Regions from separate parts of the Enterococcus sp. AZ163 genome, predicted to be linked through region 2. Evidence: riboswitches for the same ligand, from Rfam matches in the RefSeq annotation. Region 2 holds a riboswitch; the other holds the start of a gene.
What was found. A riboswitch is a leader RNA that binds a small molecule or an ion and turns the genes downstream of it on or off. The one in region 2 is predicted to bind FMN.
Positions count from the first base shown of each region.

Region 1: another riboswitch for FMN. It lies ahead of IGI46_RS15040 (ECF transporter S component); the one in region 2 lies ahead of IGI46_RS13280 (ECF transporter S component).

Region 1 covers NZ_JBIPAO010000001.1:3,125,660-3,133,907, forward strand. Annotated here, with positions in the region: gene der (ribosome biogenesis GTPase Der) at 1-317, opposite strand, end outside; gene rpsA (30S ribosomal protein S1) at 602-1,825, opposite strand; gene cmk ((d)CMP kinase) at 1,963-2,643, opposite strand; gene IGI46_RS15020 (SAG1386/EF1546 family surface-associated protein) at 2,704-3,339, opposite strand; gene IGI46_RS15025 (RecQ family ATP-dependent DNA helicase) at 3,408-4,799, opposite strand; gene IGI46_RS15030 (helix-turn-helix domain-containing protein) at 4,774-5,781, opposite strand; gene IGI46_RS15035 (ferredoxin) at 5,808-6,023, shown strand; gene IGI46_RS15040 (ECF transporter S component) at 6,146-6,742, opposite strand; FMN riboswitch at 6,862-6,980, opposite strand; gene IGI46_RS15045 (pseudouridine synthase) at 7,049-7,765, opposite strand; gene scpB (SMC-Scp complex subunit ScpB) at 7,766-8,248, opposite strand, start outside.
Region 2 covers NZ_JBIPAO010000001.1:2,781,683-2,789,930, reverse strand. Annotated here, with positions in the region: gene IGI46_RS13320 (AAA family ATPase) at 1-1,699, shown strand, start outside; gene IGI46_RS13315 (type 1 glutamine amidotransferase domain-containing protein) at 1,783-2,295, shown strand; gene IGI46_RS13310 (GNAT family N-acetyltransferase) at 2,360-2,845, shown strand; gene IGI46_RS13305 (TIGR01440 family protein) at 2,880-3,419, opposite strand; gene IGI46_RS13300 (ECF transporter S component) at 3,435-3,929, opposite strand; gene IGI46_RS13295 (bifunctional hydroxymethylpyrimidine kinase/phosphomethylpyrimidine kinase) at 3,926-4,711, opposite strand; gene IGI46_RS13290 (NAD(P)H-binding protein) at 4,864-5,487, shown strand; gene IGI46_RS13285 (pyridoxamine 5'-phosphate oxidase family protein) at 5,526-5,981, opposite strand; gene IGI46_RS13280 (ECF transporter S component) at 5,981-6,580, opposite strand; FMN riboswitch at 6,694-6,810, opposite strand; gene IGI46_RS13275 (hypothetical protein) at 7,099-7,599, shown strand; gene IGI46_RS13270 (GrpB family protein) at 7,487-8,071, shown strand.

The sequences.
Region 1 (8,248 bases), 340 kb from region 2:
ATTTTTGCTACGGATTCATCGGCATCAGTTACACCTTCACGACCACTGGTAATAAAAATGATGACATCCGCTTCATCAATCGCAATTTGCGCTTGATGTTTGATCTGTTCCATAAATGGTTCATCGATCATATCGATCCCACCAGTATCAATGATGGAAAATTCATGACTTAACCATTCACCTTTCGCGTAAATACGGTCACGAGTTACGCCTGGTGTATCTTCAACGATTGAAATCCGCTCTCCAGCGATTCGATTAAAAATCGTTGATTTACCGACATTGGGACGACCAACAATAGCAATAGTTGGATTTGACATGGTTGTACTCCTTATTTATAGTTTATTGTGAAATTTTTTCACTTGAATGCCATTTCGCTTATTTGCGATACTCACTTGTTTAAATGGAAATTCTATCAAATTCACTTTACTCTTGTGCGTATACCTATTCTACTAACTAATTCAACTAATCTAGCGAAGTAGAACTGGCAATTCTCCTTAGTTTAACGAAAGAACTCCCCTCTTGCAAGAGAAGGGAGTTTAAATTTCGATGAATTTAGGTTTTTTTCAAACAAAAAGACGCACAATTTGTACGTCTCTCTTTATTATTCGTTAGAATCTTCATCTGAACTTTCGTTCAAGGCGTCCCCTAAAATATCTCCCATCGTAAATCCGGTGCTTTCTTCCGGCATTTCATAGGAAGTATTTTCTGGTTCTGCTTTTTCTTCTTCTGGTTTTTCTTCCAGTGCCTTAATCGATAAAGCTACTCTATGGTCATCTGGATGAACTTCTAAAACCTTCACTTGTACTGTGTCCCCTTCATGCAATACTTCATGAGGAGTGGCAATATGCTTATGAGAGATTTGAGAAATGTGAACTAACCCTTCGACACCTGGGAATATCTCCACAAATGCACCAAAGCTGGTCAAACGCTTAACAGTACCTTCTAATACTGTACCTGTAGCAGCCTTTTCTTCAATCCCACTCCAAGGTCCAGGTAAGTTAGCTTTGATTGAAAGAGAAATACGTTCTTTATCAGGATCAACTGATAATACTTGTACATCCACTTCTTCACCAACAGAGAGTACATCTGAGGGTTTACCGACATGGCTATGAGAAATTTCGGAAACGTGCACTAACCCATCAATACCACCAAGATCAATAAATGCTCCAAAATCGGTTAAGCGTGCAACTTTACCGGTAATTACGTCACCTTCATGCAAGCCAGCAAGAACTTCTTGTTTCTTCTCAGCTTTTTCTGCTTCTACAACCGCTTTATGTGAAAGGATCAAACGATTCTCAGAAGGTTCAATTTCAATGATTTTGAAAGCCAATGTTTTGTTGACATATTCAGAGAAATCATCCACAAAATGATCATCAATCATTGATGCAGGGACGAATCCGCGTACACCAACGTCCACTACCAAACCACCTTTAACACTGCTGGTGACCGGTGCTTCAATGATTTTTCCGGCTTCATAATCTTTCTCAATATCTTCCCAAACCTTCTTAGCATCCAAACGACGTTTAGAAAGAAGATAGCTGCCGTTCTCTTTGTCTTTTCCAATAGAGGAAATGACAACTAAATCAAGGACATCGCCAACCTTAACTTCTTCACTAATATCCTCGACAGGTAGAGTGGAAAGTTCTTTCGCGGGAACAACCCCTTCAACTCCTGCGCCTTCAATACCGATGATGACTTGCTTATCCTCTAAGGCAAGAACCTCACCTCTGACGATATCACCGACTTTTACTTCTTGGACGCTTTCCATTGCTGCTTCCATGGAAACATTTTCGTTATCCATTTGATTCTGTTCTAATTCTGTCATGACGTTTGTCCTCCTAACCAACAATTCATACGTAAATAGACTACAGTTTCTATTTTAGAATATTACACATAAAAAATAAAGCGATTTCTTCTCTTTTTCGCAAAAAGAGTACAAAAATCGCTCTATTCCATGATTTTTCACGTAATTTCGAAACCTTTTTCCAAAATAACCTCTTGAATCTTCGCAACTACCTGATCAATAGACATTCCAGTAGTATCGATTTTAACTGCATCCTCTGCCTGAACGAGTGGTGAAACAGTGCGATGAGAATCGAGATAATCGCGATGTGCAATCGCTTCTTTCAAGGAATCAAAATCAGTAGTCATTCCTTTAGACAAATTTTCTTTATAGCGGCGTTGCGCCCGTTCCTCGACACTCGCAACCAAGAATATCTTCACTTCTGCATTAGGCAGTACAGTTGTACCAATGTCACGTCCATCCATTACTACTCCACCAGCTGATCCTAATTCCTGTTGAATATGTACCAGTTGTTCACGAACCTTCCCATGAGCAGAGACTTCTGAGACAGCTGAAGTGACATCAGACTGGCGAATTTCTTCAGTTACATTCTGATTATTCACAAACACCAACTGACCACTAGCAGTTTGTTCAAAGGATATCGGATATTTTTTTATCAATTGAACTAGCTCAGCTTCCCGGTCAAAGGGGACATTGTGCTGGATAGCTAAATAAGTAACCGCTCGGTACATTGCGCCCGTATCTACATAAATGAAATGAAAATCTTTTGCTAAATGCTTCGCTACGGTACTCTTGCCTGAAGAGGCTGGGCCATCAATAGCAATAGCGATTTTTTCCACACGCTTCTTCCTTTCCAAAAAATCAGCCGCAATCAGTTGATCACGGCTGAATATTCATCCTTATTGAATGCGCAGTTCTTCACCAGGATTAATTGCTGGATAGAAGGTATCACCAGTAATTGTGATGCCGTTTAATTCTGCAAGTGTTTCAACTGGTACACCTGTTCGGTTAGCAATTTGCTGCAAACCTTCACCTGCTTGCACCGTTGCAGTTGAGCCACTAGGTGTTTGCGGTTGTTGTTGCGGTTGTTGTTGAGCCTGTTGCTGTTGCTGCGCTTGTTGCTGTTGTTGTTGCTGTGCTTCTTGAGCAGCTTGTTGTTCTTGCTGACGTCGTTGCGCCTCTTGAGCAGCTTGTTGCTGCTGGGCAGCTGTATCTTCTGAGCTCTCTGAAGTGCTCGAAGATTCTTTAGTACTTGACTCAGTTGACTCTACAGTTGATGAAGAAGACACTTGTGTCGTACTTTCAGGAGAGGCCGCTGGTTTTCCAGTATCACGAGTGATCCAGAAATAGGCACCTGCTGGAATTGAAATCAACAATAATAGCAAAATAACTAGAATTGTTAAGAAGCGAGTGTTCCCGCCTTTATTTTGTTGCTGACGAGACTGACGTGATGCGTACTCTTCCTCTTCTGTTTCATAAATATGCTGATCCCAAGGCTCGTTATTTGTTTCTCTGTTGCGATCTCTTCTACTCACTTTATCTTACCTCCTAATTGCTGTCGCCAAGTATTATACCATAGCATGAAAAAAAGTGGCTCACTATTTCAATCTTTCATCGTTTTTTTAAATAATTTTAGTAATATCACCGACCATTCTTCTGAGAAAATTATTGGCTCTGGTGATTCTTCAGCTGTTTTTATAGAAGCTCCATCGTTGTCACAGCAGTCTTTCGGCTGATTTCCTAACTGCTGTCCAAAGTAATTAACCAAGTATTTTCTTCGACAACCTGTCAACTGAATGTAGGTGAGCATTTCTTGTAATTGGATTTTTCTAATCTTTTCTCGTTGTTCTAAAAGATCAATTAGTTCCTGAGATTGATTAGGAAAAAGTTTTTCCCACTTTTGAATTAAAGGGTTATCCAACACTAAATCAGCAGTCTGTTTTTTTATTTCAAACAACCGACGACTGTCGACGCTTTGTTGATGAAGAAACTGATGAATATACTCATCTCCTTCATTATAAAGCAATATCGCCTGACTGAATTGTCCATCTCGACCGGCACGGCCAATCTCCTGCAAATAGTCCTCTGGAGAAGATGGTAAATCGTAGTGAATTACAAAACGAATATCATTTTTGTTCACCCCCATGCCAAATGCATTGGTAGCGATCAAAATTCTTAGTTCCCCAGCAATAAATTGCTGCTGCAGCATGCGTCGTTCTTGACCGGTCAAACCACCATGATAATAGGCAATTCTCTCCCGGTTTTTCAAACGTTCGTACAGTTCCTCAACATGCTTACGAGTAGCACAATATATAATTCCGGCTCCTGAAAGCTTAGGCAGCAATTCTAGCAGTCGTTCCTGCTTCTCACCAGTTTCCACAAATAGACTTATATTAGGGCGGTCAACCGAATAAACGATTTCCTTAACCGTTTGTGAGAAGAGCAGTTGTTGAATATCCTGTCTTACCTCAGGGGTGGCCGTGGCTGTTAACGCTAAAATCAGCGACTGATTTAGAAATCGGATGCCTTCACTTAGCTTCAAATACTCTGGTCGAAAATCAACACCCCATTGAGAAACACAGTGAGCTTCATCCACTACAATAAAAGCTATTTTTATCCTTCCTAAAGCTTGTTGAGTCTTGTCAGATAAAAACATTTCCGGACTCATAAAAATAAATTTGTATGTGGAAGGATGTTCTAAGACATATTGCTTTTCTGACATAGAAAGTAAACTGTTTAGCGCGACTGTTTTTCTCTCCCCTAATTGCTGCAGCTGAGTCACCTGATCCTCCATTAATGAAATTAGCGGAGAAATCACAATAACCGTTCCTTCAAATAAATAACCTGGGAGCTGATAACAAAGAGATTTCCCTGTACCAGTTGGCAGCATTCCCAGCACAGATTTCCCCACTAAAAGAGCCTCAATAATTTCTTTTTGACCTGGCCGAAATGAGGGATAGCCAAAGCGCTCAATCAGCAGCTGTTTTGCGTTCATAATCCTGCTCCTTTAAAAATAAAATCTGAGACAAACGGAAATTTAAATACGGTATTTCCGCAAACTCTTGATAACGCCACATCAACATTTCACTTTCAGAAGCGGGTGCAATCAATTGAAAATCAGAAAATGGAAAATCCTCTGCCACCAAAGCCCATTCGATAAAATGATCATTTAAAGTTCCCTGTTTCAAGTTACGTTGTTTCCCAATCTCCTCAATAGAGAGACCTCTCAAATATAGGTTACGGGTTTTCAGCATACTTTGATTATAGTTTAATTGATCCAACTGCTTCAGCAGTCGACGAAAATTAGGCTGTTGCAATGCTTGGTGGAGAAAGGCATCGACTGCATTCTGATAATATAGTCGATCCCACGGAACCTCCTGCCATTCTGCTGGTAGAAGCTGGAAAGCCACCCGACCAAACTGTTCATGTCCGCTAAACTGATTAGCTAGGAAATTAGCTTGATATTTATTTAAAGATGCAAAAATATGTTGCAGTTCTCTAGGAAAAGCTATCAAAAAATCTTTCCCAGATTGACGTACCCACCTTTTTGTTTGGTATAAGAACAAGGGGCGGGAATCTAAAGGAATATATTCATTTTTGTGGTAAGTCAAATAGCTTGCAACTTGGACACCCAATAAACTCAGCTGCCACATTCGCTCCCGCTCACGTCCATAGCGCAATCCATTTAGATCAACTAGCTGGGTTACTCTTGAAGTCTGCAATTGGAGCTGTCCAGCTTCAGTTAGCTGGCCGAAACCCTCGATTTGTTCAATCATTTTTTTGCGGATTAACTGGTCAACTAATTGATTAAACTGCTTTTCATCCAGCTCAGAAAAACTGTCAAAAAACGGCAGATTGCGATAGAAAAATCCATGGAGCAATACTGAGCTGGTTCGCTTGCCAATTAATAAATGATATAAGGTGGAGATACGCAACTTGTGTCCCGTGTGAAATAAAGCTAAAATAAAGTCTGTCATAGAAAAACTCCTAGAAGGTGAAAGTTATGAAATGCGAGATTCTGCCAGAGCGCTGCATTGCCTGTGGTCTGTGTCAGGCACTGGCACCGCAATTTTTTGATTATACAGATGAAGGCATCGTTACCTTCATCGATGAGCCTCACGCACTGCAAGAATTTATTCCTGAAAAGGAACAGTCTGAGGTAGTTCAATCAGCCAAACGCTGTCCCGCCCATGCCATTCTTCTGCATAATCCACTATAACATACGTAAAAGAAAAAAGATTTGACGAAATAATTTGTCAACTATTTGTTAACTTTTTACCCGTCTAACTTTATTTTGAACGCGTAAAAAAGGCCCTCCATAATTGGTGGGCCTTGTAATTGCTATATTGAACTGTGATGATGGTTGGTTATAGTTTTCTTACTCAGCCATGGCAATAGTTTAGCATGCAGGATCAGAAAAGCACCACTGACTACCATACCTTTAATCAGGTTGAACGGAACAATTCCCACTAATATATATTTTCCCAAGCTCATACCCAGCATTTCGCCAGCGGATAAACCAAACGCTTTTAAATAAAGCGGGGTAATCACAAAGTAATTAGCAATACTCATAAAAATAGTCATGGCCAAAATACCTAATCCAATTCCGATAGCTTTTTTACGAGCCGTTTGTTGTCTAAACAAGTAAAAAATCGGCAAGGTAAACATACTGGACGCTAAGAAACTAGCTAAATCACCAATTAAATTATCAATCGAAAAGCCTGTTGTTACTAGATGAAGCAATGAGCGAACAAATGCTGTTGCAACACCGGCCAGCGGACCAAAGATAAACATATTGATCAAGACTGGAATATCACTGAAATCCAGTTTTAAAAAGGGAAATATCGGGATAATTGGTAAGGCAATAAATTGCAGAATTAATCCCATGGCTGCGGCCACCGCTACGGCTGTCATTTTTTGTAACTTTACGTTCTTCACTAACAATTCCTCCTGTTTGGAATCATCTTCATCGAAGCTAATCAGGCTGTCTGTACGTAAAAAAACTCTATGCTTCAGAAAAAGCATAGAGTTACTTGAATACATTCATACCCAAATAAGCCTATCTTCTTTATCCAGACTATACTGTCGGTCTCGGATTTTCACCGAGTCAGCTGCTTGCGCAGTTCGTGGACTATCACCACCGGTCGGGATTTTCACCCTGCCCCTGAAGACGAACCTAAAATTATTATTTATTTTATATCTTAACTATAGCAATTTTACTAACAAAAAACAAGTAACCCGCTTTTATTGTGAACTATTGCGCAGTCCATTAATTTCCTTCGCATTCAAACGACGGTATTCCCCAGGACGGAGACCCTTCAAAGTTAGGTCACCATAACGCTCTCGTTTCAACTTTTGTACTGGTAGACCGACTGCTGCTAACATATTTTTCACCTGATGATTACGGCCTTCATGAATGGTCAACTCGACGATGCTAGTCCCAGCCTTGCGATCTGTGGATAAAATCTCAAAGCGGGCAGGCGCCGTTTTTCGTCCTTCAATCATGATACCTTTGGTTAATGGATACAAGGTTTTATTGTCCGCAAAACCTTTTACCTTAGCAACATATACTTTGTCTACCTGATGTTTTGGATGAGACAAGCGTTGAGAAAAATCGCCATCATTAGTTAACAGTAAGATTCCTGATGTATCATAATCCAAGCGTCCTACTGGATAAATACGTTCAGGAACGCCGATGAAATAGTCAGTCACCACTTTACGATCTTTGTCATCTGAGACAGCCGAAATAACGCCTCGTGGTTTGTAAAACAAATAGTAGACAGGCTCTTCTTGGTAAATCGGCACTCCATCCACTTCAATCCGTTCTTTTTTGGAAACTTTCGTGCCTAGTTCTGTTACCACTTCACCATTTACCTGAACCCGACCTTCAGTAATTAAACTCTCTGCTTTACGGCGTGAGGCTATCCCAGCGTGAGCAATAACTTTTTGCAATCTTTCCATTTAACTTTCATCCTTTTCTTTAAAACGATCATAGAATAAATCCAGTGTTTCTTCATCATCTGATAGATCGGTCTCCATTTGTTGAACATCTGGCAACTCGGTTAAATCTTTCAAACCAAAATAATCCATAAAATATGTGGTTGTTCCATAAAGAATTGCCCGACCTGGTCCTTCAACTCGACCTTTTTCCTCGATTAGCTGGCGAGAAACCAGTGTCTGAACCGCACCACTAGATTGAACCCCCCGCAATTCATCAATCTCCCCTCGAGTAATCGGCTGTTTATAGGCAATGATGGACAAAGTTTCTAGGGCTGCCTGACTTAAGCGATTTGCTAAAGGTGAACGAGCAAATTCTTTTAATAAAGGGGCAAAATGTTTCTTGGTGGTTAAAACGAAACGATTCCCTACCTCTAAAACAGTGAAGGCTGACGTTGCATCAGTTTCATATTTTTCTCGCAAACTTGTAAGGGACTGATAAATTTC
Region 2 (8,248 bases):
AATTCAAGAGCCTACAGTTATCCGTGATGCTTCTGTTTTAGTGGCATTAAACTCAGCACTTGAAAACAATGGAATTTTGAATATTCCCACTGGAATCATTCGACGACACCCAGACTGTGTAGTAGTGATTACAACAAATCGCAATTACCAGGGCAATCGTCCTTTAAATGAATCTTTACGGGATCGAGTACAGCATGCTGAAAAAATGGATCTCCCTTCTATTGAAGTAATGACGGAACGTGCTCAGGCAAAAACAGATTTTAATGATACCCGTTATTTAGAAACCATGGCTAAGATTATTCGCCTGTTAGATGAAATAGCGAAAGCCAATGCAATCAAGGGCGTTGCAGGCATGCGATCTTACTTTTTTTGGGTGAATAGTCTGAAACAAGGGCAAGATCCTTTGGCTAGTATTTTCCCAAAAGTCCTATACAAGATAACCACTGAGGAGAATGAGCTCTCAATTTTATCCAATGCTCTCGATGAAAGTGGTTTATTGGTAGAATTGCAGCAGATAGAAAGTAAAGAAATTATTCAACAAAATAAAGGCCGTGTGATTAGTGCTGAGGAAGCAGATAAACGAAACATCACTCGAGAAGCGGAACAGGCTACCTTAACTGGAGAAGCTTTAGATGAGTCTAACTCTACAAATGAACCTGACCAAGAGGCAGATTCAATAGAAAAGGAATCAACAGTCGTTTCTTCTAAAGTAGAAGAAACTTCTGATATGAAACGAAATACCTCGGATGGAAAAAGTGAGAAAGCCGTCATGTCCGAGAATGATAAGACTGGCTCAAATTTTTCATTAGATGAAATGGCAGAATGGGATAAGCAGCAGCGTAAGGAACTAAACCGGGAAACTCGGGCAGTACTCAAAGACACGGTTCATGCTCGAGAAGGCACAATTGTTCATCGTCCTAAAGTTACTGCTGAGGCTGTTGATAAAGGAAAAGAACTAACCAGGATTGTACTACCTGAGGTTGAAAGCTTGAGTCGTGTGATTAATGACCTGCTGGAGAAGGAAGAAAGTACGGACTATTCCAAGGGTAAGTATTATGGCAGTCGCTTCAATCCATCACGGGTGGCTTATGGGGATCTTCGTAATTTTGATAAGAGAAACCCACCTAGCGAACAGCCTTCTCTGGCTTTAGCAGTACGTGTAGATGAATCAGGGTCAATGGTACGGGAGGAACGTATCGAGAAAGCCAAACAAGCTGCCTTGGCACTCGGTCTATTTGCTGAGAAAACGAATATTCCCTTTACTTTGTATGGCGATTCTGCGGACGTTAGCCAGCGGGAAAAGACCTCCTTATACTCTTATAAAGAATTTAACGATTCTTACGATTTTTTGGCTGCGAAAATCACCACTATGAAACCTCGCCAAAATAATCGTGATGGGGTTCCTTTGCGTTTGTTAGCCGAAAAGTTAAGCAATGAAACAGCAGATACTAAAATCTTATTGAATATTAGTGATGGACAACCAAAAGCTTTGCCAGATTACACTGCAAGGAAAGCAGAAGCAGATATTCAACAAGTATTGTCTGATTATGAAAGAAAGAGAATTATTTTTATCGCATGTGCAATTGGTGAAGATAAAGAATCTATCAAGAATATTTACGGTGAAGATCGTTTTGTCGACATTAGCGATTTAGCTACTATGCCACAACAACTCTTACAATTGATTGGTCGATTTATCTAATAATTTTGATACAAACAGATTGTTTGTAATCTTTTTCTTTCTTCGCTAGTCTGTAAGTAAGCTAAAAGAAAGGAAGATACCCTATGACAAAAAAGATTGCAGTAATTGTTACTGACCTAGTGGAAGATGTCGAGTTAACTTCCCCGAAAGAAGCTTTAGAAAAAGATGGCAATGAAGTCGTATTAATTGAAAAAGAAGCAGGCAAAGAAATCACAGGTAAACAAGGCAATACATTTATTATTGACACCAATATTGATGACGTTAATCCTGAAGACTTTGATGCTTTGCTAATTCCTGGTGGTTTCTCGCCAGATCAATTGAGAGCAGATCAGCGTTTTGTTGATTTTGTGGCGTACTTTTTAGAGAATGATCGTCCATTGTTTGCGATATGTCACGCACCACAATTGTTCATTCAAACGGGTTTGACAAAAGGTCGTACCATGACAGCGTACGATACGGTTCGTCCCGATATTGCTTATGCAGGTGCCAATGTAAAAGACGAAGAAGTCGTAGTAGATAATATGCTGGTAACCAGTCGTAATCCAGATGATATTCCAGCATTTAACGAAAAGATTATTGAAATTCTCCATGCTTAATTAACTAGTCTAGCGAATTATTCGTTAGGCTTTTTTGATTAATGGGGGTGTAAGGAGGAAAACTATGGAAAAGCCAATTCATCTTCGTGTTTTTGAAGATCATGATCGAAAATTAATGGAGGACTGGTTATATCAAGACTATGTTCGGCAATGGTTGATCCATCCAGAAAATTGGTTAATGGAAATTGATCAACGTCACGGTAAGTTTAATTGGATTCATCATTATATCGTCATGTTGGATGGTGATCCAATTGGATTTTGCCAATACTATGACTGTTTTCGAGCAAAAGAATTGGAAGAGTGGCTGGATGTAGAAGAATCGGGAAGGTTCTATAGTTTGGATTATTTGATAGGCAAGCCAGCTTTTTTAGGTAAAGGTTATGGCAAGCAGATTATAAAACACCTAATAGGACAAATTCAGCAACAAGAAACAGGAGTACGAGAGGTTCTTGTGGAACCGGATCATGAAAATATTTCTTCAAATAAGGTTTTATTAGCCAATGACTTTATCTATGATAGCGAAAAGGGCTATTATCGAAAGGCATTATAAAGAAATGCCTCTCAAAAAATGAGAAGCGTTTCTTTTAATAATTTGCTCTAGGTCCACCAATATATTTTGCCCGGCTTCTTAAGGCTGTAACGTGAGCACCGCCTAATTCTTTAATAGATGGACGAACGGGAACTTGAACATGTTTAATATGCATTCCAATTGAAGTATCTCCTATATCAATACCTGCTTGTGCTACAACATGTTCCACTTCTACTGGATCAGTAAATTGTTCGAAAGCAGCTACTGAACAGGAGCCGCCGGCATGCAGCACTGGTCTTACATTAACAATTTTCCAATCTTTTTTCTCAGCTATTTCTCTTTCGACGACTAGCGCACGATTGATGTGTTCGCAGCCTTGAACGGCTAAATAAATACCCCTCAAATCCAGGATTTCTTTCAAGGTTTCAATTACCCATTCGCCAACTTCTTTGCTCGATTTTTTACCGATCATACCGCCAACGATTTCACTAGTAGTACAACCTAATACAAAAACATTTCCTGATTTCAGGTCGGATTCGTTTAAAATCTCGTGAACGATTGTGGTTAACGATTCTTTCAATTCTTTTTTTTCCATAGGTAAAACTTCCTTCTATTTAAATTGTAATCGATGAACAATTCGGTGTAATGCCTGATATAGAGGAACTGTCACGGCAATGCCGAAAAGATTTTGAACTAAGTTAGTTGGCAGCGAGGCTAGCCCCGCCGGCCAGCTGTAAAGAAAAGCAGTAGCCAAAGCATAACCAATAATCATAAATAAACTAGCAAATGAAAAACCTAAAATCATTCCGTTGCGATAAGACAGCTTCTGATAAACAGCTCCTAGTATTAATCCTTGCAAACCATGAATCATAATTGAAAAGAACGCCCACTCAGGGTAGCCAGAAATCATATCAATTAATCCACCACTTAATGCCCCTACAAACAATCCACCTGTAGGACCAAATAGTAAGGCAGAAGTGTAGATTCCTGCTTCACAGAGAGTAACAAAACCTTTTGTTGCCGGGACCGGTATGATGAACATAATTGAGAGTGTCACCGTTAATGCTACCATCATTGCTAACGTAGTTAGTGTTCTTATTTTCATTCGTTATCCTCCTTATACCAAACATTTCCATCTCCATTTTTCAACACAACCCCATGCTGAATGGCTTGATAAACAAATTTTTTACTTTGTTGAATTGCCTCAGTGGAAGACTTTCCTAAAACTAAATTGGAAGCAATTGCTGAGGCAAAGGTACAACCAGCTCCGTTGATCGTTTTTTCCATCAGTTTTGGTTTACGATACAGTTCAAACTCATTCCCATCATAGTAGAGATCGAGAGCTGTTTTACCAGCTAGGCGCTGTCCACCTTTTATTACAACGGAGGTTTTCCCTTGTTGCTGGATATTTTCCGCTGCTTTCTTCATCGATAGCTCATCTGTAATGCTCAATCCGCTCAGTAATTCAGCTTCTTTCAAATTAGGTGTTACTATAGTAGCTAGCGGAAACAATTCCTGAATCATTAAGTCACGATAGTTTTTCTGATAAACTTCAGTTGTTTCTTTGAAAGCCAGTACTGGGTCAAGAACGATGGGGACATTTTGCTTTTGTAAAAAATGTTTGATCACCTGAAGTGAACGAATATTATTGATCAACCCAATTTTGATTCCGGCCAAATCTACTCCTGATTGAATTGTCTGCAACTGTTGCTCCAAAAGTTTTGATGAAAGATCCTGAATAATAAATTCTTTATCTTCGACTACGGCAATACAAGTAACGGCTGTTAGACCGAATAATTGATACTGTTCAAAGGTTTTTAAGTCTGATTGAAGTCCACCACCGCCTAAGGTGTCTGATCCAGCGATAGTTAAGATATTTTTTGTCATAACAACCTCCTTATGCTTTTTAATTATAATCTACGTTGTGAAAATAAAAACAGCCAATTGGTTGTTTTGTTGCTCATCCAATTTTCTAGAAGTTTAATCATTTGTGGGAATAGGCGGAATCGGTTAGCATTGAGAAAAAGGAGGAATCATCTATGAAAGTATTTGTTGCTGGAGCAACTGGTCGAGTTGCCCAACTTTTAATTGAAAACCTAGTAGAAAAAGGACACTTCGTTTACGCCGGGGCAAGAAGAGAAAATGAAATTCCTATGAATGATCAAGTAAAACCAGTCCATTTAGATTTGCACGATGATGTGGCTGATTTGGCTAAAACCTTAGGTGATGCAGAAGCCATTTATTTTGTAGCGGGTTCTCGAGGAAAGGATTTGCTGCAAACAGATTTATACGGTGCAGTAAAACTGATGCAGGCAGCTGAACAAGAAGGAATAGGTCGATATATTCAATTAAGTTCATTGTTTGCTTTAGTTCCCGAAAATTGGAGTGATAGTATTTTGAATTATAATATTGCTAAATATTTTTCTGATTCGTGGTTAATTAATAACACTGATTTAGATTATACAATTATTCAACCGGGTTCTTTAAAAGAAGAAACAGGTAGTGGCAATATTACTACTTCCATCGAAAAACGTAGTGAAAACTCCATCGAAAATGTAGCAGCCGTTTTGGCTGAGGTATTGGAACGGCCAAACACCTATCAAAAAGTGATTATGATGGGTGACGGTGATACACCAATTGATGAAGCATTAGCAGCCATTTAAAAGAAAGCAGCCCACCACAATCGGCGGGCTGCTTTCTTCTAATCATAATGTTGAACCTTCGCTTGTTGCTTATCGAAGTCAATTAACACTTGAAAACCTTTTTCTTGATCGTCCTGATCCCAAATCTCAACAAAGTTGGGCAGAATTTCAAGCAGAATTTCAGTGTCTTTGTGGGGGTACGCATTATAACTTTTATCCCAGGATGCTTGATACAGCTGTTGGAAAAACTGGTTAGGTTCATCAACTAACAACCCGTGATTTACAGCTTTCCCTTCGATTTGTACTCCCCAGTAACAAATTGCCACATTGGGATTTTCTAATAGTTGCCTGGTTTTTCGAAAATTTTTATCAGTTTTAAATAGTAAACGACCTTCATAAATAATTACACTGACATTTCGCACTGTGACATGATCATTTAGACTGGTAGCTAATGCCATAATCTTTTTCTTACCAAGCTTTTTATAAAATTGATCCAAAGCTATTTTAAAATCCATTAGCTAAACTCCCGTCTTAAGAAGATTGATCGCAAGCGATCCAATGACAAGTAAACGATGCCGGAGCACACCCCGAATTTTATTAGGTTGAAAGGCACGATCCCAATTACTACTAATTTCCAAACGCTGTCCACAAAGGGATTCACAGCTTGAGTCATTGCAACAACGGCCTCCATAGATAAGCCATAAAGGGTCGCATAAAAAGGGATAATAAAGTAGATATTTGAAACACAGGCCACCACAATTGCTGACAGTGTTCCTACGACCATCCCCATGAACGCCTGCTGTTTTTTATGAGAGCGTTGGTAAAAGAACCATGAAGGTAGGATAAAACTGGCACTCAGAAGAAAGTTTTGAATTTCTCCTGTGAACATAGAGGTAGTTCCTACTGTGGTTAGCTTGATTAACAGCTTAATCAAAACAATCAGCAAACCAGAGATAGGCCCCAAAAGGAAGGTACCAATCATTTCCGGAACACCAGCCAGATCAAAGTCCATGAACGGTGGCATAAACGGTAACGGGAATTTGAACATCATTAATAAATAAGCGATGGTACCCATGATAGCGGTTAATACGAGTTTTCTTGCAGTAAATTTCATTCTGTCACACCTTTCTCAAACATAAAAAAGAACCTTACAACAAATTCGCAAGGCACAACAAAGTAGAAAAAAGGTGCTTAAATAGACCAGAAGATTGATCACTAAACACGCCTATTTTTCTTCTTCCATCCAGACTATACTGTCGGTCTCAGAATTACACTGAGTCAACCTAAAAAGGTTCGCGGACTATCACCGCCGGTCGGGAATTTCACCCTGCCCTGAAGAACTATTGTGTTCATTTTCACATACAAGTTCTGGAATTGCAAGCGGTTTTTCATTTTTTTCTTAGCAAACTATCGACTTTTTCTCATGAAAGACTAAAAAAAGTAGGTGCAGATATGATAAACTAGACAAAGTAACCTTGATCTAGAAAAATATTTTATCAATGAAATGTGGTGATCATCATCATAAGAAAATCGAAAGCAATCAACTATTATATAAAGCAACGAGGGCTGACTAAGGATCAAGCGGAGTATCGCTGGCAAAAGACACATCGCCAGTACGAGGAGCTTGAGGCCTTGTTTTTATCCATTTATTCAGCTACAACGGTCACCTTTGAAGAAAAACCAAGGAAACTGAAGGCGTTGACGATGTATCAATGGGTTAGCTTTGCCTTGATTTTTATTGTTCCCTTTGTATTGGTGGCTAATTCTAATGGAGAACGAACTGAATTGTTTTACGTAGTAGTCTTTATTCTGCTAGTGTCTAACTTAAGTATCGCTGCAACAATTAATCAAAAGAAAACTGAAGAGCTGCAGAACGAAAAGGCCGAAGCAATGATGAGAAATAATCAGGAAGTCATTGACAAGTTAAGAAGAATTCAACAGTTAGAAAGAGGTATGTACTTTCAAAAACCAGTACTTTTATTAGCTTTGCATAAATTGAAGCCTAAAGAGGTAAAAATAAATGAAGAAGAAACTTTCGGATATGAGTCTGAAGGAACTTTGGCAACTCTTTCCTATCGAACTAAGCAACTCAAGATTAGAATGGCAAAACTATTATCAAGAAATCGAGAGTAAGCTGACGGATTGGATTCCAAAAGAGCAATGTTTAAGAATTTCGCATATTGGAAGTACAGCAATAAAAGAAATAAAGGCTAAAAACATTGTAGATGTACTAGTTGAGCTCTCGCCTAATGCAGTACTTCAACCAATAGCAGATATATTAGAAGAGCATGATTGCATCATTATGTCGGCATCTGTAAACCGAATCTCTTTAAATTGCGGATACACACCTGATGGTTTTGCTGAAAAGGTTTATCATATTCATCTACGGTACATCGGTGATAATGATGAATTATATTTCCGTGATTACTTAAACCAATTCCCGACTACCGCACAAGACTATGAACAATTAAAAGAAGTTTTAGCTGTCAAATATCGGAACGATCGGAATCGATACACGGATGAGAAGGGAAGCTTCATCAAAAAAGTAACTGCAGAGGCGAAAAATTTTTATGGAGAAAAATATGGATATGGTAAAAAAGATTGATAGTGGACTGCAGGATTGTTTATCTTCAAATCAAAATCTTTCCTTATTGCAGTATCATTGATAATGATTGGAATACCATTTTGTGACAGAATTATTGGAATAAAAATAAGTAAATTAGAAATGGTAGGACCATTACTAACCGCTATAGGAAATACTATTGTATTAATAATATTCCTG